3 regions of the Brevibacillus sp. 1238 genome follow, and region 1 is predicted to be linked to each of the others. Evidence: riboswitches for the same ligand, from Rfam matches in the RefSeq annotation. Region 1 holds a riboswitch; each other region holds the start of a gene.
The links. Region 1 has a riboswitch for S-adenosylmethionine ahead of M2298_RS22935 (homocysteine synthase). Riboswitches for the same ligand answer to the same signal wherever they lie in the genome.

Region 1 (10,016 bases):
CGCGTGAATGTCAAACACGTGACTGAGCACGACGTTTGCGCCTGCCCGGTACAGCTTGTCTATCGTCCGGCTGACATTGATCGTGTTGCCCGGAATCGGCGAAGCAGAGATGATCACCGTGTCTTCCGGATAGATCGACACAGTGCGGTGCGATCCGGAAGCAATCCGGGTCAGCGCCGCCATCGGCTCGCCTTGACTTCCCGTGCAAATAATCAGCACCTGATTGTCTGCGTAGTTGTCAATGTGCTTGATATCAATCAGCATACCCTCAGGCATCTGGATGTAGCCCAGTTCTTGTCCAATCAGGAACACTTTTTCCATGCTGCGGCCGATGACCGCGACTTTGCGGTTGCACTGTTCAGCGGCATCTACCACTTGTTGCAGACGATGCACGTTGGACGCGAATGTAGCCAGGATGATGCGACCGCGCGCTTTGCGCACCACATCGAGAATCCCCTCGCCAACTGTGCGCTCTGACATGGTGAAGCCGTAGCGCTCACTGTTTGTACTATCGGAAAGCAAAGCCAAAACGTCGCCACTCGCGCCGAGTTTGGCAATTTTGCCGTACTCTGTGGTCTGTCCGACTGGAGTCATATCAAATTTGAAGTCGCCTGTATGGATAACCATGCCTTCAGGCGTGTGGAGCACAACCCCGAGCGAATCCGGGATGCTGTGATTCGTACGGAAGAAAGTCGCTTTCAGTCGATTGAACGGAATTTCCGTATCTTCCGAGATCGGAATCATCTTCACGTCATTTTGCATGCGATGCTCTTCCAGCTTCGCCTTGACCAAGCCCAGGGTCAGACGACCACCGTAGATCGGCACGTTAATTTGTTTGAAAATATAAGGAATCGCTCCGATGTGATCCTCATGTCCGTGCGTTAACAAAAGTGCTTTAATCTTGTGCTGGTTGTCCACCAAATAGGAAATATCGGGGATGACCAGGTCGATACCGAACATTTCATTTTCGGGGAACTTCACCCCGCAGTCAATGATGATAATTTCATCCTCATACTCGACGCAATACATATTTTTTCCGATCTCGCCGAGGCCGCCCATTGCGAAAATCTTAACGTCGCTCAAACTCTTTCCTCCTAACTTCATCGTGCATGATTTTGGGAACCCGAACCAAGCATGCCATTCTTATTGTAACACAACGCGAGGCGTTCGTTTCATCCTGTCTTGTTAATTCCACACATTCATCTTCGGTCAATATTAGAAAACTGATACGCGGTATCTCCAACTCGAGCAAAAGCTGGGCATCAAGCGACTGCTCCGGCCGCAAGCCCCCTTTTGCACGTGTAAGGATTTTCTACGAATGACCGCTTTAAAAAGACTTCAGACTACATGGCAAGCCCGTTTTCCAACACGAAAAAGGAGAGCCTCCGCCATGCATTCTTCCATGAACATGTTCCTCACGCGCAGCTTTCTCGCTACACTGGCCGCAAGTTTGCTGCTGTTCTTTTTCCAGTATGCCCCAGCAAATGCCCAGCCGCCATATGCCAAATGGGGCAGATTGGCGATGCAGGAAACGATGCAAAAATATCCGCACGCGCAAATCGTAGACTATTTGCATGTCGGGCGCATAGCAAAAACGCCCACCACGTCAGAGGAGACGTTCAAGCTCTTGCTCCAGCAGGGCAATCGCAGGTGGGCGCTTCTTGTGCATATTGAATTTGAAAACCAAACGGAACGAGTCGTGAACATCACGTACGAAGAAACCGTCTGAGTCTAGTCAGCGAGCTGTTCCATTTCTTTCATCATTTGCTCCATGTCCATGTCCGCCGCCATGCCGTAAGCACGGCGCATGTTGCCGTCACCGTCGACGAGGAACATGCGGGCGGTGTGGGCAAAAGAACCGTCAGGCTGCTTCAGTACCGCGATCCCGAAGTCTTTCGTTACTTTTTCCACCGCCTGGGCATCTCCGCGCAAAAACTTCCAGCCGCTTTGATCAGCCTTGAACTTCGCTGCATACTGCTGCAAAACCTCAGCCGTATCAAAGTCGGGGTCGAAGGTGATCGAGACAAACTCAACCTTGTTGCCGAACAGCTTTTTCTCCTTCAACTGATCCTGAAGCTTGGACATGTTGTACGTCGTTGCCGGGCAAATATCAGGGCAATTGGTAAACATGAACTCGACAAGGCGCACCTTGCCTTTGCCTTGCGAGAACGTATAGGAAGTTCCGTCACTGTTGTCCAACGAAAAGTCCGCGATCGGCTTCATCACCGGAATCGGATCTTTTGCCAAGTATTTGTAGCCGAACACACCTACAATCGCAAGGATAATCAAGCCTGCCAGCACCGTAAACCAATGGCGCTGCAACGCTGACCCTTGTTGCTGTGCTCCTTCACTCACGATTTCCTGCCTCCCCTGCACATCTCATGCGCCATCCCGCTTTGCTTGCAGCGGCGAGCAGCGCACATTTTCTCTGTCTTTCTAGACTTCTTTTTCCCCAGGCCATGCCAGCATTCCGCCTACCATATTGGCAGCGTCAAAGCCAAGCTCACACAAATATTCAGTTGCCCGGTGGCTGCGTGCGCCGCTTCGGCACACCATGATGACCGGAATGTCTTTGTCCAGCTCGTCGGTGCGATGCGGCAAAAAGCCGAGCGGAATCAGCTTGGCCTCTTTGATATGGCCTTCGTTCCACTCCTCCACCTCGCGTACATCAATCACCTGAAGCTGTTCTTTTGCCGCGAGCTTTTCCAGCAGCTCTTGTGGTGTAATTTCCTTCACGCCATGGCTCATCGCGTTTTTTCCTCCTATATGTACAATCGTTTAGTCGTTTTCTGCCATTTCCATCATATCATAGGCCCCAGGCGTTTTCTAACGGCGGGAGCTGCGAAAGCGCCGAGATATAGGGGCAATTTTGTGACAGCAAGGCTCGGTTGCTTGCAAGTTCAAAGAATTTACAAAAATGACCATAAAATTATAAAATTACAAGTAAAAAACCATGTCTGCCAGTTCATGAAAAAGAACGCTGATAATTGATGAAGCTTAGCGTGAGGGGGAGTTATTTCTATGATGTATGTCCTTGGAATTTTGGCTGTTTGCACTCTGGCTGCGGTCCTCTTGTATGCCAAAAAAGGAAAACAATCTCGTGAGGCAACTCATTTGGTTTCAGATGAAGGAAACCCTCATACAAACCATGTAAACAGAGCTTACCAGACAGGCTCTCTGGATCTTATGGGCAACAGCATGAACGGGTAAATCTTTAAAATCCACAAAATCCACCCCGATAACTTAATCATTTGATGTTGACAGCGAAGTATGGTTTTTCATACAATTATGACAACAACTGAAAGCTACATTTTCATCAAGAGCGGTGGAGGGACAGGCCCTATGAAACCCGGCAACCAGCAAGCGAGTCTTGCGCGGTGCTAATTCCTGCAGAATCCATAGATTCTGAGAGATGAACGCACACCCGCGCATAGCCGGAGCCTTCTTCTACTCAGGAGAACGCTCCGTTTTTTTATTTCCTTACCCCCATATAAAAAGGAGAGATGATCATGTCTGACCAACAACAATGGAAACCGGAAACGCTCGCCGTACACGGCGGACAGGAGGTAGACCCGGTAACAGGCTCGCGCGCGGTTCCGATCTACCAAACGACTTCCTACGTCTTCCGTGACACGGAGCATGCTGCCAACCTGTTTGCTTTGAAAGAGTTCGGCAACATTTATACGCGCATCATGAATCCGACCCAAGACGCATTTGAAAAGCGCGTCGCTCTGCTCGAAGGCGGCGTAGGTGCGCTGGCAACCTCTTCCGGTCAGGCAGCCATCACCTTCTCGATTTTGAATATTGCGCAAGCGGGCGACGAGATTGTCGCATCCAGCAGCTTGTATGGCGGGACGTACAACCTTTTTGCCCATACGCTGCCACGCCTGGGCATCAAAGTACACTTTGTGGATCAGTCCAATCCGGACAACTTCCGCGCGTTCATCAACGATAATACCAAGGCGCTCTTTTGCGAGACGATCGGCAACCCTCGCATCGACGTGGCCGACTTGCAGGCAATTGCGGACATCGCGCACGAAAACGGCGTGCCGCTGATTGTCGACAATACATTCGCTTCGCCAATCCTGACCCGTCCGTTCGAGCACGGAGCTGACATCGTCGTTCACTCCACGACCAAATTCATCGGCGGACACGGCACGGCGATTGGCGGCATTATCGTAGATTCCGGCAAATTCGACTGGAACAACGGCAAATTCCCTGGTCTGACGACGCCAGACCCAAGCTATCACGGAGTCGTTTATACAGAAGCAGTCGGCCCGCTCGCCTACATCATCAAAGCGCGCGTGCAACTGCAACGCGATATCGGCGCTGCCGTAGCTCCTATCAACTCTTTCCTGTTCCTGCAAGGTCTGGAGACACTCCACCTGCGCATGGAGCGCCACAGCCAAAACGCACTCGCGGTAGCGAAATTCCTCGCCGAGCATCCGGCAGTGGAATGGGTCAGCTACCCAGGTCTTGAAGGCGACGCCAACTACGCACTCGCGCAAAAATATTTGCCAAAAGGCGCTGGCGCCATCCTCACCTTCGGCATCCGCGGCGGCGTGCAAGCAGGCAAAACATTGATCGAATCCGTAAAGCTCTTCTCTCATTTGGCAAACGTAGGCGACTCCAAGTCGCTCGTTATCCATCCGGCGAGCACGACGCACCAGCAAATGAACGAAGCGGAGCAATTAACGGCAGGAGTAACTCCCGGATTGATCCGTCTGTCTGTCGGAACAGAGGCGATCGAAGACATCATCGGCGATTTGAAGCAAGCTTTGGAAGCAGCTGTTGCCGTGAGCAAGGTATAGGTTTTCCTACAACACCATACCTTTTCATTCAAGCGAAAACGAAAAAACCACTCTCGTCAGGGAAGTGGTTTTTTCGTTTTTTTGTGTCTTTCACTGGATAGTCTCAACTAAATCAGCAGAGAAAAAAGAACAGATGCGAAAATCATTGAACTATTCATTCGAAATAACTTGAATTAACAGTTCGAATATTTTAGAATTTGATCTATGAAAAAAATGGGAAAAGGGTGATCCGCTTTGAAAATATGGAACATCGGCAGTGCACGCACCACCTACCAGCTCGACTTCGCTTGCTCACCGCTTTTTGAAGCCGCACTCGGAATCGCCGTCGCCACTTACGATCAGATTCACCACACGCTGGAGCATCCGCCTGAGCACTGGAGCAGCATGCTGAGCGCGCTTCCGCAATCCGTCGAGCTTGAAGTTGATTACGCCAAAAGGCACAACACTTGGAAGACGTTGCTGCAACTGCTCCACCACCAGCCTTTTGCCGATCTCGAATCGTTTTTGCATGTTGTCAGCGAGCTGTCGGCAGAAGAGTTGCGCTACCACGCCCTGCCTTTTTTGGGCCAGGAACGACAGCAAGCACGCGAAAATGCCGCGCAGGGCAGCGCAGCAGACGCCGAGCTTTTGCAAGCAGCATGCCGGGACCACCTCTTTTTTGCAGCGTATATTGCCCATATCACCTCTGTCGATACAAATGAACTGCGCCAGCATCTGCTCACCTTGATGGAAGGCTGGTATCAGACACACATCAAGCCGCAAGAAGCCAGCATCCGGCGTATGTTGGAAAAGGATTCGTCGCAAAAGCGCGCGATGCAGGACAAGCTCGATCCTGAAGCACTGGTGGAGTGGGCAACCGGAGCAAGCTATCCCCCTGAGCCAACCGTCACTCGTGTGCTACTAATCCCCCAAGCGATTTATCGCCCCTGGACGGTGCAGGCCGATGACGCGGGCACGAAAATTTTTTACTACCCGGTCGCCGATGAAAACATGAGCGAGCACATCGACCCGTACCAGCCGCCGCAGGCTCTGGTGCAAAGCTTCAAGGCGCTCGGAGACGAGCAGCGGCTCCGCATGGTCAAAATGCTGGCGGAAAAAGAGCTGAGCTTGCAGGAATTGACCGACGTCCTGCAAATGGCAAAATCGACGGTTCATCACCATTTGTCCATGCTTCGTTCCGCGCGTCTGGTAGAAGCGTCCGGCTCCCGGTTTCGCCTGCGCAGCCAGTCCGTATCCCAGCTTTCCCTCCTGCTCGATCAGTTTCTGGAAAGGGGATTTTGATGATTCCGCTCTGGAAAAACCGTTCCTACACCTGTATTTTGCTCGGTCAGCTGATCTCCGAGTTTGGCGCATCGCTTTCGACGCTGGCAAACAGCTGGTTGCTCTACCAAATCACCGGCTCCCAGACTGCTGTCGGACAAATGTGGCTGCTTTACTTTTTGCCTTCGCTGCTGGTGCAGCTTGTGGCTGGCCCTTATCTTGACCGCTTTGACAAAAAGCGCGTCATGCTCTTTTCCCAGTGGATGCGCTGTGCGGCTTTCGGCTGTGCTTTTTTGGCGATTTCCTATGCGCCTGACGCTCTTTGGCCGCTCTATCTGACATCGCTGATCAACGGTCTTGTTCAACCGCTGTACGTGCCAGCGAGCCAATCGCTGCTCCCGACTCTTGTCAAACAAGAATCGCTGCTGCAAGCCAACTCTTATCTGGACAGTGCCATGCGCATCGCGATGATTGCAGGCCCGCCGCTGGGCGGGATTCTCGTCGCGAGCATCGGCGGCACACATGTGCTGGGCCTGGTCGCCATCGGGTATGCCGTCAGCGGAGTTTTTCTGCTTTTGTGCGAAAAGACTTCGGTCCCTCCTGCCAAAACAGCAGAATCATGGCTTTTCATGTTCAAGGCAGGGCTGTCCGTCTTTCGGGAAAAACCGTTTCTCTTCTATTTGAGCCTGTACTCCGCACTTGTGCAGTTCGCGGTCGGTGTGACTCTGGTGCTCAATCTGCCGTTTGTGGCGGGCGAGCTGCACGGAACGGCTCTGCATGCGGGATTGTTTTTGGCAGGCTATCCGTTAGGCTACCTCATCGGAACTTTTCTGGTGCCCAAGCTGTTTAATCATCTGGAGCCCTCTTTAGTCATGCTCGTCTCCTTGGTGGCAGGCGGGTTGAGCTTTGTCGCTTTAGGCTTCACTCCGTTCATCGAGCTGGCAATCGCCATCGAGCTGTTGGCGGGTGTTACTGCCCCCTTTTTTCAACTGCACAGCACGCGACTCTATCAACTGCACGTCCCAGCCGGGATGATGGGACGCGTATTCTCAGTGCGTCTGCTGATCGTTCGCACTACAATGCCTATAGGGATCTGGCTGGGAGGAACGCTCAGCGACAGCGTCGGCATTCGCCCGCTCTATTTCGCGATCGGTGCGCTGATCGTGGCCGTTTCCATCGGCGGGATTGCTTTGCAAAAATTTGTAAAATATAGGATATTCCATGTATAATGAAATGCGTGGAAATGACATCACCCCATACCCTATCTACATAAAGGAGAAATCTCATGACTCATCCTGCTCTGGATAGCCTGCTTGCCACCGTAAACCGAGTAATCGTGGGAAAAGAAGATCAGGTCCGCCTGCTGGTAACAGCTCTTTTGGCGCGTGGACATGTGTTGCTGGAGGACTTGCCTGGCATGGGCAAAACTGTACTCGCCAAAACTTTGGCCCAAGCGATCGGCGGAACGTACAACCGCCTTCAGTTTACTGCCGATCTGCTCCCGTCCGATGTAGTAGGTTTGCATGTTTTCAATCAGCGCACGAGCGAGTTTGAACTGCGCAAAGGGCCTGTTTTCGCTGACGTGCTGCTCGCTGATGAAATCAATCGCGCGACCCCGCGGACCCAATCCGGCTTGCTGGAATGCATGGAAGAACGCCAGGTAACGATTGAAGGCGTTACATTGGCACTGCCTTCGACCATGCTGGTAATCGCCACCCAGAACCCGATTGAATCAGAAGGCACTTATCCATTGCCAGAGGCTCAACTGGACCGCTTCCTGTTCCGGTTGTCGCTTGGCTACGGCACACGCGAAGACGCCAAGGAGATTTTGCGCAGATTTCGCAGCAGCTCTCCTCTGGAGACGATTCAGCCCGTAATAACGGTGGAAAAGATTGCTGCCCTGCAAAAAGAAGTCGCCGCTGTCCACGTCAGCCAGGCGGTAGAAGACTATGTCATCGATTTGACCGAAGCTACCCGCAGCCATCGCTCTGTCGACGTCGGCATCAGCCCGCGCGCCATGCTTGCCCTGCTGCGCTCGGCACAGGCTTACGCTTTTGTATCCGGGCGCACTTACGTTTTGCCGGACGATGTCAAAGCCGTGTTCCCGAGCCTCGCTGCCCATCGAATCCGTCTGTCCATGGAAGCCGAGCTGCATGTGACGGAGCAGGAAGTGGTTATGCAAATCATGTCCAGCGTGCCGGCACCTGTTGAGGAAAGCGTGTAAGCCTGATGGATACGAAGCAAACCTTTCATGTGATCGGCTTTCTCCTCCTGCTTTTCGGACTTTTTTCGGGCAGCTGGTTTCTCTGGCTGCTTGGCGGATTTTTCTTTTTCATGCCTGCTGCCCAAGAGTGGTGGGCAAAATCGATAGTCAAATGGGTCAAGCTGGAGTGGACGAGCGACCAGACCCGCGTCATGCCTGGCACACCCGTGAACATCACCATTCGCCTGCACAACCGCTCCTGGCTTCCCCTGCCAGCTACGTGGCTGCGCTTTTCCTTGCCTGAGCATGTCACGGTGGACGGTGGAAACGAAGTCAAAACAAGCAATCAGCGCACCATCGTGCGACTGCGCTTTGATTTGCCCATCCGCCAGAGCGCAGCCAGAACGTTGACGCTGACCCCGCACAAGCGCGGTACGGTCTGGCTGACGGAAATTCAGTCAGAGACGATGCCGCTATTCGCAGACGAAGTAACTTTCCTGCCGATGCCGTTGTCTTTCTCCATGCTGGTTTACCCGTTGCCGCTGCCGCTTCCTCCGCTCGTCCTGGAAGAGACGCAGCCAGACGGCAGCAAGCTTTCGCGCCAGCGCCAGCAAGAGGATGTCACTTTTTTGCGCGGAACACGGCCTTATATGCCAGGCGATCGGTTCAAGCATATTCATTGGAAAGCGACTGCGAAGACAGGCACGCTTGAAACAAGGCTTTTCGAACATACTGCCCATCCGAACTGGCGGATCATCGGCCACATTTTGCCGTCCTATGAACCGCTTGCGCAACGGCATAACGATGAAGCCAATGAACGCATCATTTCTTGCCTTGCCGCCTTGTCCATGCTTTGCCGCAAAAAGTCCATCGGCTTCGAGCTGTTCCTGACCGTCAAGCAGCGTGGACGCGAGCATTTTCACCTGCCTGCTGGCAGCGGTAAATCCCATCATTTGCACGTCATGACCCAACTCGCGCAATTGAACCATTACGTGACGACGCCTCTGCCCTCCCTGCTCCGGCGACTGGAAGAAAGCCCGGCAAAAGAAGCGGTGATTCTCGTAACCGCGCGTCCCGATGAGCTGCCTGTCGCCACCATGGAACAGCTGCTTCGCCGCGGTCACAAAATCGCCGTGCTGGATGTCTCGCAGGAACAGGTTGTATTCGCACGGCAAGAACTGGCACAAGCCAGGAAAAGGAGTGTGATGGCGCGGTGACCTTTTCTCTTCTAAGCCGCTGGACGCTCATTTTCTGGCTGGAGGCGCTGCTGATCGGTGGGGCACTGATGCTGTTGGGCTGGATTACGGCAAGTTTTGGTCAGCTGCTCTTCTTTTGCCTGGCCGCCTCCCTGCTGTTGCTCGCCGGAAGCTGGCTGTACCATCACGGTGGTCGGCACTCTCTTCTCCATCTGCTGCTCTATCCAGTCGTACTGGGGGTTGGCGTACTCAGCTATTACTTGTACGGCTCCTGGCTGATTGCGCTCGCTTTGACAGGCATTTTTTATTGGCGCGTGCAAACGGCAGTAGCCAATGGCCTTGGGCATAGCAGTATGCAACGCCGTTTCGTGCTGGCATTTATGGTCTGCCTGATTCAACTCGTCGTGGCCGCCTTGTACGGAACGATGGTTCATCCGGAAACGTTTACGCCTGCCCCGTACTTCGGCATGCTGGCCCTGGTTACGGGCAGCTACGTGTTGATTTCTCTCGCCGTTTTCCTGCTGCGGGAAGAGTCTCTGCCTGTCC
Region 2 (10,016 bases), on a different contig from region 1:
GGCCAGCACGAGCCAGCCCATTCGGTTTCCATATGTCCCTAGCAATCTCATCGCTTTACTTTACCGCTTTGTCGGCAAACCATTGCTTGATTTCCGCTTCATGCTCGGAAGCCCACTCTGGATCGGCGACGACCAGCTTGGCATTGGCAGCCCGGTCTTTTTTGGCAACGGCTCCTTTTGCGGACGGCTCGAAGTAGCTTTCTTCTCCCTGATCGATCAATTGCTGCTGGACCTTCGGATCGAGAATGAAGTCGATAAACGCTTTCGCTGCTTCCACGTTTTTCGTATCCTTCTGAATCCCGGCTACGCGCACAGATGCAGGCGCTCCTTCTTCTGGCCAGATGATTTCAACAGGCTCTTTTTTGTTTTTCAGCGTGTAGGCATTGCTTTCTTGCAGGGCTGCCAGTTTGATCTCGCCCCCTGTCAAAGCTTTTGCCACATTCGGATTTTTCGGGTAGACGCGAGCGCCGTTTTGCAGCAGCAGATCGAAGTAAGCTTTGCCTTTGTCCATGCCCTCCTGCTGGAAAAACCAGGCGACAAACGGATAGGCCGGAGCAGCTACCGCCGGGTCCGCCATGCCGACCATATTTTGAAACTCCGGCTTGACCAGATCGTTCCACGATTTCGGAGCTTTGTCTGCCGGGAGTTGTTTCGTATTGGCAATGATGACACCCGCTGCATGCGCACCTGTCGGGTAGTACGTTTTGTTCGCTGGAACGAGCTTCGCCGCAAAGTCTGTCAAGCCCGCAGCGTTATTCGGCGTCCAGCCTTCGAGCAGTTGTCCGTCTTTGCCCAGCTTGTGAATCGACGGCATCGCGTCCATCCAGACGACATCCCAGTGCGGATTGCCTTTTTCCGCTTCGATCCGCGACATGATTTCTGCTCCGTTGCCAGAGACGAGTTTGACTTTGTAGCCTGTCTCTTTTTCAAACATCGGGCCGATGATCTCATCGAAGTCATTGAGATAGACGACGAGCGGCTCTCCCTTCGACTTGTCTTCTTTTGTTGGCGCGCTCCCGGTTGTTGTGGATGCTGCCGGCTGATTGCCCGCTTTGTCTGTACCTGATGCTGCCGGAGTGGTGGAGCCTTGTCCACATCCTGCAAAAAGCAAAGACGTTGAGACGAGCAGCGTCAATACGGACCATTTTGGCTTGCGATTTTTCTTGTTCATTCCGTTTCCCTCCCATTTCTTTTCCTACCGACAACTTTACGCGATTAGTGTGAGCGGAAAGTAAATGAGATGCTAAGCTTGTGTTAAATAACGTCTATGTTTATTGATGGAACGATAGAGAGTATCTATACTGGTGGCGGAGGGATCGACTCGATGAATATTCAGCAATTGCGCGTATTTGCCGTTTCCGCTCAATGCAAGTCGCTGACCGAAGCCGCCGAAGCTTTGCATATCAAGCAGCCAACCGTCAGCTTTCACCTGAAAAAACTGGAGAGCGACCTCGGCGTGGAGCTGTATTACAAGCAGCCGCGGCACTTTCGCCTGACGGAAGCAGGAGCGGCGCTCTTGCCTTATGCCCGCAGAGTGTCCACTTTGCTCACAGAGGCCGGACAAGTCATGGAGGAGTTTCGCCACGGCGGCAGAGGAACGCTGAAAATCGGGGCGAGCTATACGCCTGCCACCTACTATCTTCCCCCTTATCTGGCTTCATTTCAGGCGGAGCATCCGCACGTCCTGCCGATTTTGACCGTAAAAAAAGCGCGGCCGCTCATGGAGCTGCTGCGCGATTTTGAGATCGATTTGGCGATTGTCTCGTTGTCCATGCAGCCCCAGGACGGTCTGCATGTCATTCCGCTGCTTGCCGACGAGCTGCGCCTCGTTCTCGCTCCGCAAAATCCGCTTGCCCAAAAAAACGTGATCGAGCTGACTGATTTGCAATCCGAGCCGTTTCTCATTCACGAAGCAGGCTCCACCTCACGCGAGCTTGCTGAACTTTGGGCCCAGGAAAACCAGCTGCGCTGGCAAGTGCGCATGGAGCTGGGGGCGATCGAGACGATCAAGGAAGCGACCAAACACAACATGGGCGTCAGTGTCCTGCCGTATCGCAGCGTCGTGCGCGAAAGCGAGACTGGTGAACTGATCGTTCGCGAACTGCCCGGCTACGTCAATCGCCGGCACATTTGCCTCGTCTATCGCCAGGACGACATCATGCCTTATCCGGTCCAGAGCTTCATCCGGTTTTTGCAGCATCAACGCCCGCACGCAAAAAGCCCCTCTCCGCTGTAAAAGGGAAAGGGGCGATTATGTAAATCAAATAGCTATTCTACGCGATGCGAACAACACGAGCCTTTTCTGCTTGCGGCAAGAAAGACAAGTCTACGTGTCCGCGTGCTTCATCCAGTCCGATGTCCTCTGCCAAAAGCAGCGCTTCTTCCTGGAAAGTCGGCGTACAGCTTCCTTCGTTCAGCTCACAGAGACGCTTCAAACGCTTCAAGCGATCCGCGCATTTCTCTGCACGCATGCATTCATTGGTCAGCTCACATACATTTACATGGCGCGCATCTGCGATCATGCTGATATCATCTACGTGCACAATCAGCCGCTTGCCTTCTTCTGTGACGAATCCGATCGAGCAAAAATGCGCACCTGACATTTCCAAACGAGTGAGAACCGCATTGGCAAAAATCTCTCCCGTGCGCAGTCGAACCTGAGCTGCTTCAATGGCTCCACCGATCTTCCGCTCGTTGGCGATCACCGTATACATGTCCGTGTAACCGTTAATCTGATAGCGCATAGTACCCTCCCGCTCTTGCTGAGATCAATTATCATTACCATCCTATAATGAAAATCATTATCTGTCAACGGTGAGAATGATTTTTATTCGCCTTGCCTGTCTTGGTTTCCAAAAACGCATGGCCCTTACATTTTACCCAGAAAATCTCCTGCTATTCCCCTGATTTCCAAACAAAAACCGCACTTTCTCATGCAGGAAAGTGCGGTCCGTTCTCATCCTATTTGATATTGGCAAACAGTCCCAATTTCTCAATGCGCTGTACCGCTTCCGCCAGACGTTCTTCACTCGACAACAGCGCGGCGCGAACGTATCCTTCCCCGGTAGGGCCGAAGCCGTCACCGGGAGCAACGACGACATGCGCTTTTTCCAGGAGCAAATCGGAAAACTCGATGGAAGTGAATCCGGCTGGAACCGGAAGCCAGGCAAAAAACGAGCCTTGGGACGGCGGCGCTTGCCAGCCGATGCGGTGCAGATTGGAGAACAAGGCGTTGCGTCTGCTTTCGTAAACAGCCACCAAATCCCGAACGCATTGTTGCGATTCGGTCATCGCGGTTACCGCGGCCATTTGCACAGCACCGAACAGGCTGACGAAATAATGATCCTGAATCAAATTGATCAGTCTCACCAGCTCGCGGTTGCCGACCATCGCCCCTACGCGCCAGCCAGCCATGTTGTACGTTTTGGACAAAGTGTAAAACTCGACACCGACCTCTTTTGCCCCTGGCACCTGCATGAAGCTGACCGGCTTTTTGCCGTCGTAGCTGATCGCGCCGTAGGCAAAGTCGTGGCAGACGACGATCTCATGCTTGCGGGCAAATTGAATCGTTTCCTCGTAAAATTCAAACGGCGCATTCACCGCTGTCGGGTTATTCGGATAGTTCAAAAACATCAGCTTGGCCCGATCCAAATCGGCTTGCGGAATTTTGCTGTAGTCCGGCAAAAACTGATTTTCTGCTGTCAGCGGCATCATCGACATCCGACCATTGACGACCGCCACACCCGACCAGTAATCCGGATAGCCCGGGTCCGGTACGAGCGCGACGTCGCCTGCGTTCATCAGCACCTGGCAAATTTCCACCAGTCCTGTTTTGCTGCCGAACAAAACCGCTACTTCTTCTTCCGGATCAAGGTCTACGTCAAATTGTTGTTTGTACCAGTGCGCAACAGCCTGCTTCAGTTCCAGTCGGCCGGAAAAAGGCGGGTACTTGTGGTGAAGCGGGTTGGCTGTATGTGCTTGCAGCGCTTCTACGATGTGGGGAGGAGTCGGCAAGTCCGGGTTTCCCTGCCCCAGGTTGATCACATCGTGCCCGTTGGCGATGACTTTATTTACTTTCGCTACCAGCGTCGCGAAAAATTGGGTTGGCAGTCGGTCAATCATGTCGGAAGGTTGGATACGCATTTCTCTTCAGTTCCTTTCTTTTCGCCCATACAGCAAAAACCCCCTTTTTCCGTACAGAAAAAGGGGGAGATCAGCTTGGTCACGTCCTTATCTGTCAGGAATGCTCCTGCTGGAATTGGCACAGCATCTGCATCGCTACACGCGCAGATCCGCTGCCGGGCTTCATAGGGCCAGTCCCTCCGCCTCTCTTCATAAGTAAATCACACGGAATATACTGTTTTTAATCTTCTTCATACTACATTGCCTGCTCTCGGCGTGTCAAGATGCTTCCCCGCAGACGCTCGCCTTTTTTCGCTACATCTTTTCTGCGGTTGGCACAGCCACCTTTTGACGGCGATTCAAAAACGTTGTGTGGAAGGCGAAAAACGCCACGGACAAGAGCGCAAGCCCTGCCATGATGTACAAAAGCCCTTGCGCCTGGAAGTGCTGGAAAATGATCGCGCCGAGCAACGGTCCGAGCATCCGCCCTGCCGAGCCTGTTCCCGCGATCAGCCCTTGAATAAAGCCTTCACGTCCTGCTGGCGTAATTTGTGCGGCTACGGCAGGAACGGCTGGCCAGACGAGCATTTCGCCCAACGTCATGATAAACATTGCGGCGACGAAGCCCGCATAGGAGGTCGACTGCGACAAAATCAGCATCGACAAGGCAAAGACGTAGGAGCCGAGCAGCATTTGCGCTTTCAGCGTGCGAGCAAAGCGGCGAATGACCCAGGCGATCAGCGGTTGACCAAACAGGATCAAGCCGCCATTCAGCGTCCACAGCAAGCTGTACTGGCGCAAGGAGATGCCCAAAGATTGCATGTAAGTCGACAACACCGTCGTCCATTGCACGTACACAATCCAGCTGATCAGCAAGCCGCTGCACAAAAACAGCAAGGCTCCCCAAACCACTTTTCGCGTTGGCTGAAGCTCTCCTGCGCCATGTGCGCCAAGCTGTCCGTCAGCATCGGTCTTGCTCGTGTCCGACTCGCCCGCTGGCGAAGCAGGCAGTGGCCGATTCTCCGCCGCTTTCAGATGGCGCGGCAAAAAGATCACGAAGATGGCGAGAACGATCATTTGCGTGAGTGCGTTCCCGAAAAAGGTCCAGGAAAACGATACGCTCGCCAAAAGTCCGCCCAGCGCCGAGCCTGCCGCCACTCCCGCATTCAACGCGACGTAAATCATGTTGATTCCTTTGCGCCCGCCTTCCGGCCACAAAACGACCGCCAGCGCGTTCATGACAGGAGACAGCGTTCCGTAGAACAGCCCGTTTAACAGCAGCAAGATCGTATACACGGTAAAATCGTGCGTAAGTCCAAGACCGATTGTAATCAAAATAATGCCGACAGAGCCGATTATGATCGTCCGCATTCTTCCCCAGCGGTCAAACAGCATGCCACCCGTGATGCTTCCGATCAAAAACGCGCCCTGGTTCAATAACAGCAAAAAACCCGCTACAGGCAGCGGCTTCCCCAAGTAATCGTGAATGTAAATTGTGACGAGCGGCCATATACATGCCATACCCGTAGAAAAAATGATGGCAGCAACCGCCAGAAGACGAATGCTGCTCGGATAGGATTCCCATTTCTGTCTCATGATCTAGTTCTCTCCCCGACGAAAATCGCCGTTCTTCCCGCCTGATTTGCTCAACAGACAGGTCGGCCCGATGACCATGCCTTTGTCCATCGCCTTGCACATGTCGTACACCGTAAGAGCAGCAACGCTTACCGCTGTCAAAGCTTCCATCTCGACGCCTGTTTTTCCGGTCGTCCGCACGCTTGCTTCCAGGCCCAGCGTCGTCTCGTTTTCAAAAGTGAAGCGAATATCAATCCCGGTCAAGGAAAGCGGATGACACATCGGAATGATGTCCCACGTCTTTTTCGCAGCCATGACTCCCGCTACTTGCGCGACTGCCAGCACATCCCCCTTCTCTACCCGCCCTTCGCGAATACGCTGAAGCGTCTCGGGCTTCATGACGATTTTGCTTTCCGCTACGGCCTCCCGCTTGGTGATGTCTTTTTCCGAAACATCCACCATGCGTGCACGGTTTTGTTCATTAAAATGCGTCAGTTGATCACTCATGTTCCTGTTCGTCCTCCATTTGTACGATCCCGTAACCCGCTTACAACTTTGCTTCTTCTACCTTACTCCCGCCGCTTGCGAAAAGCAATGGGAACACCGCGAGATTTGTCTTTGGCAAATCATGTCGCACCGCTTTCACTATCTTGCTGATTTATTGCCGAAAACGTACGGAATCGCGAAAACAAAGGTATACTGTGCGTACATTGGCAACTGTTAAGGAGGCGCAAACAAAATGAACAAAAATCAGCACATATACTGGGCAAAAGTAGAGCATGGCGAGTGGAGTCTGTACATCGCAGCAACAGAGAAGGGACTTGCTTTCGTCGGCTCCAATCACCACCCGATTGACGAATTGGCACAATGGGCAGCGCGGCGCAAACCCCGATACGCTCTCGTCCAGGATGCGGCTCGGCTGGCTCCGTACGCCAAAGAGATCATCGAGTATTTGCAGGGAGAACGCCAGCAGTTTTCAGTCGCCCACGATCTGTCGGGCACTCCTTTTCAACAAGCGGTTTGGCAGGCGTTGCAGCAAATTCCGTACGGACAGACGGCCTCTTACTCCGACGTTGCTGCCCACATCAACAACAGCGCGGCTGTCCGGGCAGTGGGCGCAGCGATTGGCGCCAATCCGTTGTTGTTGACGATTCCGTGCCATCGGGTGGTCGGAAAAGACGGGAAGCTTACAGGCTATCGCGGCGGCCTCCCCATGAAAACAGAGCTGCTCAAGCTGGAGAAAACGAGCGTGAAACGGAGCGCTGTCCATGTCTGACACGTTGGCGAATCGAATCGACGCGCAAAGCTGGGAGCAGATCGTTCATGAGTTGGATGCACAAGGCTACGCCACTCTCCCGCGCCTATTAAAGGAAGAAGAATGTCAGGAGTTGATCGCGGGCTACTCCGCTGACTCGCTTTTTCGCAAAACAATCCCGATGGAGCGCTACCGCTTTGGCAGCGGCGAATATCGCTACTATCAGGCTCCGCTGCCGCCGCTCGTCCAACAGCTCAGGGCAAGCTTGTATCCCCGGCTGGCTCCAGTAGCCAATCATTGGGGGCAACTGCTCGGACATACGGCTGCTTTCCCTGCGGCTCTGACTGATTTTCTCGATCATTGTCACCAGCACGGACAGACCAGGCCGACGCCGCTGATTTTAAAATACGAAGCAGGCGGCTACAATTGTCTGCATCAGGATATGTACGGAGAGCTGTTTTTTCCGTTTCAGGTTGTGTTTGTCTTAAATCAGCAGGAAAAAGACTTTTCCGGCGGGGAATTTCTCCTGACAGAGCAACGGCCACGCGCGCAAAGCAGAGGTCATGTGATAACCTTGGAACAAGGGGCGGGATTGATTTTCCCCACCTCCTACCGCCCTGTAGCCGGAACGCGTGGCTACTACAAAACGACGATGCGTCACGGAGTCAGCACGATCACGACAGGCACGCGGTACAGCCTGGGCATCATTTTCCACGACGCTACGTAAAAGAAGGGATTAGCTTGAAAAGCACGCTCTTTTACAAACAACCGAAGTCGCTCCTGAATAAAGGCAGCGGCTTTCTCGCGGATTACACGCATTCGCTCAACCCGTACACAGGCTGTTCGTTCGCCTGTTCTTACTGTTACGTGCGGCAAATGCCTGTCTCGCTGTTTCGCGGTTTGGACTGGGGCACGTGGGTCGACGTCAAAACCGAAGCAGCCACACTGCTTGCCAAAGAGCTGAGCAAAGCAAAGGCAAAAGGCAAGGTCACGATTTTCATGTCGTCGAGCACAGACCCTTATCAGCCTGCGGAGTACCGGGAAAAGGTGACGCGCTCGCTGTTGGAAGTCATGGCGGACAATCCACCCGACTTTTTGCTCGTTCAGACGCGCAGCCCGCTGGTCACACGCGATATCGATTTGCTCGTTCAACTCGGAGAGCGTGTACGGGTCAGCATGACGGTGGAAACCGACCGGGAGGATATGCGCAAGCTGTTTTCGCCGCAGGCTCCGCCGATTGCGGCTCGGCTGAAAGCGTTGGAGCGACTGGCTGCCGCTGGCGTCCCGACCCAGGCGACGATCGCTCCGGCCTTGCCGAGCACAGAAGCGTTTCCCGACTTGCTGCGGCCGCTGGTCACGCGCGTCTGCCTGGACGATTTTTATATGGGAGACGGCAGCGGCGGCAAACGGACGAGCAAAAACGGCATCCCCGCCCTGTTCAGCGAAGCGGGACTAGAGGAATGGGCGGGACCTTCCGCGTATCGGATCGTCTACAAGCGGCTGTTGCGCGTCTTCGCCCCTGGCGAAGTCAAAATCAGCCAGGAGGGATTCGCCCCCTAGCCCTTTTAGCGTGCACCTTGCAGCCCTTCGCTCATTGGCATCTCTCTCCGATTGTGATATCGTCAAGCCATAGAGAACTGTCATTTACAAGCGGAAGTGAGGAATTGCCTTGACGATTACCGTATTGTTGTTTGCCGGACTGGCCGAACGCGCCAATGCCCGCGACATCCAATTGACTTTGCCAGAAAACGCTACTGTACACGATCTGCTGCAAGCAATCCGGGAAGAGTACCCTGTCCTCGCCCCGCTGCTCGGCAGCAGTTTTGTTTCCATTAATCACGAATACGCCCAGCCTGATCGCGTCATTTCCGCTCAGGATGAGATCGCTCTTTTGCCTCCAGTCAGCGGCGGCGAAGAAGTGCCCTTTTTTGCCGTTACCCGGGAAAAGCTCTCGGCGGACAAGCTGGTCAGCCTCGTGAGCAACCCGCACGCAGGCGCGATTCTCACCTTTGTCGGGACGGTGCGCGAATTTACGCACGGACAGCGCACGGTCTACCTGTCCTATGAAGCGTACGAACCGATGGCAGTGGAAAAAATGAAGCAGGTCGCGGACGAGATCAAGGAACGCTGGCCTGGCGCGACCGTCGCGATGCATCATCGCATCGGAGACTTGGCTGTAGAGGAAATCGCAGTCGTCGTCGCCGTCGCTACTGCGCACCGCAACGAGTCTTTTGAAGCAGGGCGCTACGCCATCGAACGACTGAAGCAAATCGTTCCGATCTGGAAAAAAGAAATGTGGGAAGACGGCAGCGAATGGAAAGGCCACCAGCAAGGCCCGTGGAATCCGCTTGCCTCCGAGTACGGAAAGGAGGAGTAGTCGCTTTGGATACACGCTATTCCCGTCAAATCCTGTTTCATCCGATCGGACGCAGCGGGCAGGAGAAGCTCGGACAAAGCCGTGTGGCCATCGTCGGCATGGGGGCGCTTGGCACCGTGCTGTCGAATCATCTGGTTCGCGCCGGAGTAGGCTTTGTCCGCCTGATCGACCGCGACTTCGTGGAGCCGAGCAACTTGCAGCGGCAGATGCTCTACGACGAGACGGATGCCGCCGAGCATTTGCCAAAAGCGATTGCAGCCCACGCCAAGCTGTCGAACATCAATTCATCCGTCGTCATCGAACCGATTGTCGCCGATCTGTCCGCCTATAACGCCGAGGAACTGCTTTCTGACGTCGATCTGGTGCTGGATGCGACAGACAACTTCCAGGTTCGCTATCTGGTCAACGACGTCTGCGTCAAGCACGGCATTCCGTGGGTGTACGGCGGTGCTGTCAGTGCGACGGGCACGTTTACCACGATCCGTCCCGGCATCACGCCATGTTTGCGCTGTTTGTTCCCGGAAGCTCCCAACCCGGGCGAAATGCCCACTTGCGATACAGCGGGCGTCATCGGCCCGATCATTCATATCGTAGCTTCGTATCAAGCTACCGAAGCGTTCAAGCTGTTGGTCGGCGCAACAGACGACCTCAACTTGAATCTGGAGCATTTTGAAATCTGGCAAAACC
Region 3 (10,016 bases), on a different contig from region 1:
CCGCTGGCTGGATTTGCGAAATTGGGCAAAGGGAGCTGCGCCTGAGAAGCTTCCAGCAATCGATGCACGCTTAGTGTCATTGTCGCAGCGGCTGTTTGAATTAGAAGTGTAGGAACGTTCGACGAAAACGGGTGCCAGATGGTGCCCGTTTTTTTCTTGGACTTTTTCTTGAAAAGGGTATTGTCAAAGTAGGCAAATACATGGTATTGTTGTTTTCGTTGGAAACAGGATTAGGAACCAGGATTCACTTCAAAGGGTGGATAACAAGAGGGAAACCGCCCCCGTTAGTGAATGACGCAGGTCCTAGCGATGTTTAACATTACACTCGTTAGGAAGGGGGAACCGAAAGATGGAATACTCGACTTTCGGAAGACACGTTGCTGTTGACACATGGGGAGTTCAGTTTGACTTGTTGAACGACGCAGAATTTTTGAAAAAGGAAATGATTGAAGCTGCTGAGGCATGCGGAGCTACGGTGCTTAGCGTGCAAGCAAAGCAGTTTTCTCCTCAGGGTGCTACCGTACTGGTTCTTCTCTCGGAAAGCCACCTGTCCATTCATACTTATCCTGAGCGTGGTTTTGCTGCTCTGGATTGCTACACTTGTGGCGAGACAGTCGATCCGCAAGTTGCTATCGACTACTTGGTATCCGTGCTGAAGCCGGAGAAAACCTACGCGAAGAAACTCGTTCGCGGAATTGGTGAACTGCAAGTGATTGAGCCAGAAATCAAAGTGGCTGAAGTTGTGAGCAAGTAACAAACGGAAGAGTATTCAAGAGGTGCGGAACCACATTCCGCACCTCTTTTACGTGAGTGAGCGACATCATTACGGCTGTTTGACGGTCGCGCCCATATCGTGCAGGAGTCTGGTGAACTCCGTCGAGGTGTTCATCACTTTTTGTCCGGCCGTACCGCCTTCGTGCAAAAGATCGTTGGTGCGATTGGTGGCTTCCTGGTAAATTTGCGCATTGATCGCGCGTACCCGATCGAACACGGATGGCTCGGATGATACTTGCAGCTGCAAGGCAGGGGAAACAGCGCGGCAAGCCGAGTGCACCTGCTGTTCAATCACTTCTGCCTGAGGCTGGGCGAGGTTGTCCCGCACCTTGACGCCTATGACGGCGTCGTTGCCGCTGACGACCACTGTGGCCCGATCTACGCCGGGAACGTCGTCTGCCGCTTTCGTCAGCTGTTCAGCGAGGTTTTGATTGAAGCCGTTTGAGGTGTAGCCTTTCAGGTAGTTTTGCGCGTTGATTCCTTGTGTATAAGCGTTATGATCGTGCGCGATGCTGGATCGCGTCAGCGGTGTCTTCGAATACGAGCTGCTTTGCGTCTGCGCTCCTGTGTCGGGACCTGCTTTGGAAGTTGCGCACCCGACCAGCGCTGCTGCAATCAAACATAAGCCTGCTAAATAGCTCGGCCCTTTTTTCCTCATGGCAGACCACCTCCTGTCTATAGTATGGCGCTTGTGGCACATGCTAATCAGGAAGTGCTTTCCGTCAAAAAATGCCCATTGTGCCGGGTTTCACGACCTGTTAATATGGAAGGTATGCATAACAGAGGAGGTTCACATGAAGCGTCTTGACATACGCAACATCGCGATTATTGCCCACGTTGACCACGGGAAAACTACTTTGGTTGACAAGCTTTTGATTCAATCGGGCACATTCCGCAGCAATCAGCAGGTAGAGGAGAGAATGATGGACTCCAACGACCTGGAGCGGGAGCGCGGGATTACGATCCTGGCGAAAACGACATCCGTGAAATACAATGAGTTCACCATCAACATTTTGGATACCCCGGGCCACGCCGACTTCGGTGGCGAGGTAGAGCGGATCATGAGCATGGTGGACGGCGTTCTTTTGATTGTTGACGCATTTGAAGGCTGTATGCCACAAACGCGTTTCGTATTGAAAAAAGCGCTCGAAGCAAAAGTTACCCCAATCGTTGTCGTGAACAAGGTAGACCGCGACAATGCACGCCCTCAAGAAGTCATCAACGAAGTGTACGACCTGTTTATCGATCTGGACGCGACGGAAGATCAGCTGGAATTTCCGATCGTTTACGCTTCCGGTCTGCAAGGTATCGCAGGCATGGAGCCAGATAAGCTGGAAGGCGACCTTCGTCCACTCTTCGACACCATTGTTGAGCATATGCCTGCACCTGATGCCGACGAAGCGGCTCCACTCCAAATGCAAGTAACCATGCTGGATTACAACGACTTTTTGGGTCGTATCGGGATCGGCCGCATTTATCGCGGAACGATGAACGTAAATGAAATGGTATCTGTTACCACACGCGAAGGCGAAGTGAAAAAAGCGCGGATTCAAAAGCTGTTTGGCTTCTCCGGCTTGCAGCGCGTGGAACAAAAAACAGCAAGAGCGGGCGATATCGTAGCGATCGCAGGGATTGACGATATCAACGTCGGGGAAACGGTGTGCCATGCAGACCATCCAGACGCATTGCCATTGCTGAAAATTGACGAGCCAACGCTGCAAATGACTTTCCTGGTGAACAACAGCCCGTTTGCAGGTCGCGAAGGCAAGCACGTAACATCCCGCAAGCTGCGTGATCGCCTGATGGCGGAATTGGAGACAGATGTATCTCTTCGTGTCGAGGAAACAGATTCTCCAGATGCTTTCATCGTATCTGGGCGCGGCGAATTGCATCTGTCCATCCTGGTCGAAAACATGCGTCGCGAAGGCTTCGAGCTGGGCGTATCCAAGCCGGAAGTTATCGTGCGTATGGTCGATGGACAAAAAATGGAGCCGGCAGAGTTTCTCGTGATCGACGTACCAGAAGAGTACACCGGGCCAGTCATGGAGACGCTTGGCCAACGCAAGGCTGAGATGGTCAACATGATCAACAACGGCTTCGGTCAAGTTCGCCTGGAATTTATCATTCCATCCCGCGGTTTGATCGGCTACCGGACAGAGTTCTTGACGATTACTCGCGGCTACGGCATCCTCAACCACTCCTTCGACAGCTATCGTCCGCTGGTGCAAGGCGCGGTAGGTGGACGCCATGCCGGGGTGCTCATTTCCCATGAGACAGGCACAGCGACCACGTACGGACTGATGTCTGTAGAGGATCGCGGAATCATGTTCATCCAGCCTGGTACGGAAGTATACGAAGGCATGATCGTGGGCGAGCACAACCGCGACAATGACCTGACTGTGAACGTCTGCAAGGAAAAGCATGCGACAAACGTGCGTTCCGCAACGAAAGACGAGACGGTAAAAATGAAGACGCCACGTCTGCTGACGCTCGAAGAAGCTTTGGAATACTTGAATGACGACGAACTGTGCGAGGTAACTCCGCATTCCGTTCGCCTGCGCAAAAAGTATCTGAACAAATCGGATCGTGAGCGCTATGAAAAACAAAGACGCTGGGAAGCACAACCGCAAGCCTAAGCGTGAATAACAAGAAAGCCGCTTTGCCCTGACCGGGACGAAGCGGCTTTTTTGACTTTGGTTGATCTACAAAAGACTTTCGATGTCGACTGCAAGCTCTTCCGGTTGCACGCGGGCGCCGATGCGCTTGGCCACCTGTCCGTCCTTGTCGACGAGAAATTTTGCGAAGTTCCATTCGATATCTTCGCTTTCGCCTTCCGGTGCGTGTGCTTTCAGGTGCTGGTACAAAGGATGGGTGCCAGGGCCATTGACCTCAAGCTTGGCAAACAACGGGAAGGTCACGCCGTAGTGACTTTCGCAAAAGGAAGCGATCTCTGCTTCGCTGCCTGGTTCTTGACCCGCAAACTGGTTGCAAGGAAAGCCGAGCACGGCAAAGCCTTTGTCCTTGTATTTTGTGTACAGTTCCTGAAGTCCTTTGTACTGCGGAGTCAAACCGCACTGGCTGGCCGTGTTGACGATCAGAAGCACTTGTCCTTTGTAAGCGGCAAGCGTCGTCTCTTCTCCGGAAATCGTTTGGACGGCAATATCGTACAAGCTCATTGGATTCCCACCTTTTTGGCATACTTGACTTGTCCATCATAGCATGTTCGCCCAAAAATAGGCAGTAACTGGCGCGTGCCAAAGTGTGTGCCGATCTATTTTGACAAATGAAACGGTTACCTGATAAAGTAAAAAGGATACATAAAAATGTGGAAACAGAATAAGAGGATGCAAAAGAAACAGTCGATTCCCGCATGTGAAACGAGAAATCCTTTTGCGTTACAGGAGAGATCAGGATGGACTGGATACAGCTTGCTTCAACTTACGTACCCGCCAACCCGGATCAGCTCACGGCGTTTGACAGCTTCCGCCTGTGGGCAGACCATAACCGGGCTTGGATCTTGTTTGTGCAATTGATTATCGTGTACTACCTTGGATTTGCAACCCGCATTCGCATGCCGATTTTGAAAACATTGCTTTTGTACATTTTGCTGTTCGCAGGTGCGCTTATTTTTGCCATTCTTGATGTCCAGCTGCCGGTGAAGAGCGCGATGCTGGTTGCCATTGCGATTTTGGTCGTTGTGAAATTGCGCATCAAGCCGGAGCAAACAGAGCGAAAGTGAGGATTTCTCATGAAGCGTGAAGATGCCCTTTTTAACTGGCTGCAAATTCAGGTTGTGGCAGAAGCCCGCCCCGACGATCGGTCTGCGCTCGACACTGCCGCGTTTTTTGCCCAGCTGTTGCTGGAGGATCATGCCATCAGCGAGCTTTCGTACCGGGTGGAAAACGGCTGGTATCATTTGTCGGGCAAGCAGGAAGCGGGTACGGTAGATAACCGCTATCCCGCGGAAGCGGTGGAGAGCCTGCTGGCTGCGATTGAAAACGAGCCGAAATTCAACTGTTGATGAGCGAAACAAAAAGACTCCCGAAGCCTTGGGGACGAATCCGAGGCTTGCGGGAGTCTTTTTTTATTGAGGTGCGGGTGATTAGCCTCAAAACAAACTGGTTCTGCAAGCGGAAAATGGGCCATTAGGAGTGGTTTTCTTCCGGATGCAACTTTTGAAAAAAATGCGCCGTCTGTATGGTTGCCCTGGGCACAGAGGGAATGACTGGCAGAATAGAGGGGGAACAACAATGAAAAAAATCATGACCAGGCCCGTTTTGGCTGTCGTAACAGCGGCGGGACTCATCGGTTGCCTGACACCGCTTCTGGCGGACGCAAGCTCGACAGGAGCAGCCGAAACATCCAAGGTAGTCATGAATGAGCAAGGACAGAAAGCGACCCGATATCAGCTCAAGGAGCTTGTCCAAAGCGATCCGGCTACGCTGAACACGCTCCTGAAAACACAGGCAGACCATCTGTACATTATCGTCGATAAAATTAATTTGAACGTAAAGTTGCAATCGTATATGGAAACGAACAAGGCGGAATGGGAGCGGATTTATCGCGACTACTACAACGACATCTGGCTGGAAGTGCGCAGCCCGAAAGCGGATGAGCAACTGGTCAGCGTGAGCGCCCAGACGAAAAGCGACAAGGTGTACATCAAAGGTCTTGTGACACCGGACGTGACCAAGGTGGTCGTGACCAAGCCGAACGGTGATATCATCGAGACGGTGCCGACCAGCGAGCACTCGTTTACCGTCAGCTTCCCTGCCGTCGGTACGTCCGCCGAGCAGTATGTGACTGTTCAGGCTTTTGCGGGAAGCGTGCTTGCCGACACGGAGAAAGTAAAGCTCGTAGCGCAAACGGAAGAGGACAAAAACAGGCTGCTCCATATGTTCACGGTTTATGACGCGAAAAAAGCAGAGTGGCAAGTCAAAGGGATTGTCAAGCACGGGGCGGAGCGGGTTGTCGTCACGTATAACGGCGTGCGAAAAGAGGCCAGCCTGAAAAAGCTGCTCGATAACGTTGACAGCTTCAGTGTGACTTTCGAGAATCCGACGACGGATGCCAAGAGCAGCAAGGCTGTGATCGAAGTGTATGAGGCCGGGAAAAAGGTGGACGAGGACTCGATTGCGATTGAGCCGAAAAAGACACCGGACAACAATCCGGAAGTAGACTACAGCATTGCGGGCACAGCTGTGCACGACATAAAGAAAAAGCAGATCGAACTGAAAGGTACCGTCAAGGGCTGGGACAAAAAGCAAAAGGCGAAGCTTTTCGCGATTAAACCAGACGGCAAGAAAAAAGAGATCAAGCCCAATGACAAGGGCGAGTACACGCTGGAATTGACGTACAAAGATCGCTCGTACACGGCCAAAGCGATTCAGCTTGAACTGTATGTAAAAGACAAGCTGGTCAAGCAAGCAGACATCGTCCTGAGCACGAAGGTCATCGTCGCGCCGCCTGAGCATGATGAGGATGAGAAGAAGCACAAGCATCCGAATGGCAAAGCGTACGGCTTCTGGAAGAAACACGATGGCAAATGGGACGATGACGATCGGGACGACGATGACCGCGATCGTGACGAAGATGACGACGATCGTGACAAAAAGAAAGACAAGTAGCTGCTGTTACGGCTGTTTGTAAGTCTGGACGTAATCGACCAGTTCGCGGATGTAGTCGCCGAGGATCGGGATCGAGAGAAATTGTGTCAGTAGCGAACCGAGCAGTGCGAGAACGATAGCAGTCCCAATCGTCAAACCAAGACCCCGGGCAAGACCTGCGAGGAAATTGATCCAGAGCAGCTTGCGCGGGGCTGTGTAATTTTGGATGACATCAGCAAGCCGGATATCCTCCAAAAACATGGCGATCTTATCCATGCGCTCGTTCATTTTCCGCACTTCCTGAAGCTCGTGGAGGACTTGATCTATTTTGTGCATGAGCCGATCTGTAGGCGTAGGAGCCACTTGTTTCAACCTCCTTGTTCCTGGAAGCATTGTTTTCTACCAGTTTAGGGAAAAAGCCGACCAGAATCAAGGCGGGGAGGAAAGGTTTGCCTCCGGCTTGCGGGAGGGGTACAATAGACGTACAAAAGTATACGAGGAGGCATCCGAATGGCTGAAACCGTATCCCAAACCTTATCGGAAGAACTGTTCGCGCTCCTGCAAAAAGAGCGCTTTGTGACGTTGGCCACAGTCGATCACGAGACAGGTGCGCCATCCGTCAGTTCCTTGTCCTGGACTTTTGCTGTGAACAGCGGACTCATCCGTTTTGCTGTAGACAGCCGCTCCCGCATTCTCGCCAATATCGCCAAAGAACCGCAGGTCGTGCTGCATTTGATCGGGGCAGGCTCTTCTTTTGCGATCAACGGGCGCGCCGAGCTAAAGGCAGAACGGCTGGAAGGGGTTCCCCTGAAGCTTGCGATGGCGGAGATTGCGATTGACTCTGTCAGAGACGTGATGTTTTACGGTTCGCGCATATCCGTAGAGCCTCAGTACGAAAAGACATACGACAAAAATGCCGCAGCGAAGCTGGACAATCAGGTCATGGACGCCTTGAAAAAAGCGTAGGCGCGGTTGTCACACTCTTGTGGAAAATCTTGTTGACAAGAAACAGCGCTATCCTTTAGTATTAGGTCATTCAAATTGAATAGCAAACTTCTTATCCAGAGAGGCGGAGGGACTGGCCCGATGATGCCCGGCAACCAATCACCTGTATGTTCGTTCATACGGGGAGATAATGGTGCTAATTCCTGCAGAGTTTTTTAACTCTGAAAGATGAGAAGGTCTTGCTTACGGCGACGTAAACAAAGCCTTCTTTCAGAGGAAAGGGGGCTTTTTTCATGCCCCTCGACATCATTGGAGGGAGAGAATTACGGTATGAGACTGGAAACAAAATTGATTCAGGCAGGCGTAGGCAAAGATGAGAAAACGGGTGCGGTGAGCTTCCCCGTCTACTACGCTACCGCTTATCGCCATCCGGCGCTGGGACAGAGCACAGGTTTTGACTATACGCGGACGGCGAATCCTACCCGTTCTGTTTTGGAAGAGACAATCGCTGAGGCAGAGGGAGGCGATGCCGGCTTTGCCTGCGCGTCCGGGATGGCGGCAGTCCATACGGTAATGGGGTTGTTTTCCCAAGGCGATCACCTCATCGTATCGCTCGATTTGTACGGCGGGACGTATCGCTTGTTTGAACAAGTGCTTTCCCGTTACGGGCTTGCTTTTACTTACGTAGATTTGCGCGATCTGGAAGCGGTGAACAAGGCGCTGCGCGCAGAGACGAAAGCGATTTTCGTCGAGACGCCGACCAATCCGCTCATGCAGATTACAAATATTCGTGAAATAACCAGCCTGGCCAAGCAACACGGGCTTTTGACGATTGTAGACAACACGTTCATGACTCCTTATTGTCAACGCCCGCTAGAGCTTGGGGCTGATGTGATTTTGCACAGCGCAACGAAGTATTTGGGCGGACACAACGATGTGCTGGCAGGGTTGATCGTTACAAAGGGCGAGGAGTTGTCGGAAAAAATCCGGTTTTTGCACAATTCGATCGGCGCCGTGCTGGGGCCGCAGGATAGCTGGCTTCTGGTGCGCGGCATGAAAACGTTGGCGCTGCGCATGGACAGACACCAGTCGAATGCGCTCGCGGTAGCGAAAAAGCTGAAAGAACATCCAGCCGTTGCCGAAGTGTTTTATCCCGGACTGGAAGAGCATCCCGGGCATGAGATTCAGGCGAGCCAGGCGAGCGGATACAGCGGCATGGTTTCGTTCCGGGTACGCTCCCAGGAGCAGGTGGGCTTGTTTCTGCAAAATTTGCGCGTCGTCTCCTTTGCGGAAAGTCTTGGCGGGGTAGAGTCGTTGTGTACGTACCCGGCGACACAGACTCACGCAGACATCCCTGAGGAAGTGCGGGCGTATGTCGGCGTGTGCGATCGATTGCTGAGGCTTTCGGTGGGGATTGAACATCCGGATGATTTGATCGCTGATTTGTTTCAAGCGTTGGATGCAAGTCTCGTCGTTGGGGGGGCTGTTCGATGAATTTCGCGACAAAAGTTTTGCATGGCTCCACAGGCATCGATCCGTTTACAGGTGCGTCGTCGGTTCCGATTTACCAGGCTTCCACTTTTCATCAGTTTGATATCGATCAGCCGGGCACATACGATTACGCCCGCTCGGGGAACCCGACGAGACATGCGCTGGAAGAAGCGATCGCCGCACTCGAAGGCGGAGCGCGCGGGTTCGCCTTTTCTTCCGGCATGGCGGCCATTTCCAGTGTGTTCATGCTCTTTTCGGCGGGCGATCATATCGTGGTCGCGGAAGATGTGTACGGCGGCACTTTCCGTTTTCTGACGAGAGTGCTGTCGAGAATGGGAATTTCCGTCACGTTTGTGGATGCGACACAGACGGAAGCGGTGCGCGCGGCGATCACTCCGGCTACCAGAGGGGTCTATCTGGAAACTCCGTCCAATCCGACGTTGAAAGTGACCGATATCGCTGCCGTTTCCGCCATTGCGAAAGAGCATGACCTGCTCGTCATCGTGGACAACACGTTCCTGACGCCGTACTATCAGCGGCCATTGGAGCTGGGGGCGGATATCGTCATCCACAGTGCAACCAAGTTTATCGGCGGCCACAGCGACGTTGTCGCGGGTCTGGCGGTAACCCGCGATGAAGCGCTCGGCGAACAGCTGTACCTCATCCAAAACGGCATGGGAGCCGTTCTCGGCGTTCAGGATTGCTGGCTGGTCATGAGAGGGCTGAAGACGCTCAAAGCGCGTCTGGATGTCAGCACGAAGTCTGCCGGAGTTTTGGCGGAATGGCTTTCTTGCCACCCCGAAGTGAGCCGCGTCTACTATACAGGCTTGGCTGAGCATCCGGGACATCTCGTTCAGCAAAAACAGGCGAGCGGCCACGGCGCCGTATTGTCTTTTGACGTCGGGAGCCGCGAGCGGGCAAAAGCGTTGTTTGACCGCGTAAAGCTGCCGATTGTAGCGGTCAGTCTTGGCGCGGTGGAGACGATTCTCTCGTATCCGGTCATGATGTCGCATGCGGCGATGCCGGCAGAGGAGCGGCAAGCTCGCGGCATTACAGACGGTTTGATCCGGTTGTCCGCAGGTCTGGAAGACGCGGACGATTTGCTGGCAGACTTGAAACAGGCTTTGGAAGCACTGCCGCCATTGCCATCCGCGATTCCAAGCAAAAAAGAGGCATACTCCCGGGTGTAACGACCCGGGG

Region 2: it holds a riboswitch for S-adenosylmethionine, as region 1 does, so the genes downstream of both, M2298_RS16555 (pyridoxal phosphate-dependent aminotransferase) here and M2298_RS22935 (homocysteine synthase) in region 1, are expected to answer to the same signal.
Region 3: it holds a riboswitch for S-adenosylmethionine, as region 1 does, so the genes downstream of both, M2298_RS07945 (aminotransferase class I/II-fold pyridoxal phosphate-dependent enzyme) here and M2298_RS22935 (homocysteine synthase) in region 1, are expected to answer to the same signal.

Annotation. Positions count from the first base shown of each region.
Region 1 covers NZ_JARXWC010000013.1:36,759-46,774, forward strand. The annotation lists gene rnjA (ribonuclease J1) at 1-1,104, opposite strand, end outside; gene M2298_RS22920 (YqzG/YhdC family protein) at 1,391-1,729, shown strand; gene M2298_RS22925 (SCO family protein) at 1,732-2,355, opposite strand; gene M2298_RS22930 (rhodanese-like domain-containing protein) at 2,437-2,748, opposite strand; SAM riboswitch class I at 3,311-3,419, shown strand; gene M2298_RS22935 (homocysteine synthase) at 3,510-4,811, shown strand; gene M2298_RS22940 (ArsR/SmtB family transcription factor) at 5,046-6,092, shown strand; gene M2298_RS22945 (MFS transporter) at 6,092-7,300, shown strand; gene M2298_RS22950 (AAA family ATPase) at 7,357-8,295, shown strand; gene M2298_RS22955 (DUF58 domain-containing protein) at 8,301-9,491, shown strand; gene M2298_RS22960 (DUF4129 domain-containing protein) at 9,488-10,016, shown strand, end outside.
Region 2 covers NZ_JARXWC010000006.1:273,549-283,564, reverse strand. The annotation lists gene M2298_RS16575 (ABC transporter permease) at 1-51, opposite strand, end outside; gene M2298_RS16570 (extracellular solute-binding protein) at 56-1,171, opposite strand; gene M2298_RS16565 (LysR family transcriptional regulator) at 1,325-2,236, shown strand; gene M2298_RS16560 (hypothetical protein) at 2,274-2,744, opposite strand; gene M2298_RS16555 (pyridoxal phosphate-dependent aminotransferase) at 2,962-4,143, opposite strand; SAM riboswitch class I at 4,228-4,341, opposite strand; gene M2298_RS16550 (MFS transporter) at 4,438-5,718, opposite strand; gene moaC (cyclic pyranopterin monophosphate synthase MoaC) at 5,722-6,204, opposite strand; gene M2298_RS16540 (methylated-DNA--[protein]-cysteine S-methyltransferase) at 6,437-6,973, shown strand; gene M2298_RS16535 (2OG-Fe(II) oxygenase) at 6,966-7,679, shown strand; gene M2298_RS16530 (SPL family radical SAM protein) at 7,694-8,512, shown strand; gene M2298_RS16525 (molybdenum cofactor biosynthesis protein) at 8,622-9,329, shown strand; gene M2298_RS16520 (ThiF family adenylyltransferase) at 9,335-10,016, shown strand, end outside.
Region 3 covers NZ_JARXWC010000003.1:72,096-82,111, forward strand. The annotation lists gene M2298_RS07895 (hypothetical protein) at 1-112, shown strand, start outside; gene speD (adenosylmethionine decarboxylase) at 350-754, shown strand; gene M2298_RS07905 (YhcN/YlaJ family sporulation lipoprotein) at 824-1,432, opposite strand; gene typA (translational GTPase TypA) at 1,569-3,410, shown strand; gene M2298_RS07915 (glutathione peroxidase) at 3,477-3,950, opposite strand; gene M2298_RS07920 (YlaH-like family protein) at 4,187-4,513, shown strand; gene M2298_RS07925 (hypothetical protein) at 4,523-4,795, shown strand; gene M2298_RS07930 (hypothetical protein) at 5,025-6,401, shown strand; gene M2298_RS07935 (DUF5665 domain-containing protein) at 6,408-6,716, opposite strand; gene M2298_RS07940 (pyridoxamine 5'-phosphate oxidase family protein) at 6,891-7,346, shown strand; SAM riboswitch class I at 7,435-7,560, shown strand; gene M2298_RS07945 (aminotransferase class I/II-fold pyridoxal phosphate-dependent enzyme) at 7,656-8,819, shown strand; gene M2298_RS07950 (trans-sulfuration enzyme family protein) at 8,816-10,006, shown strand.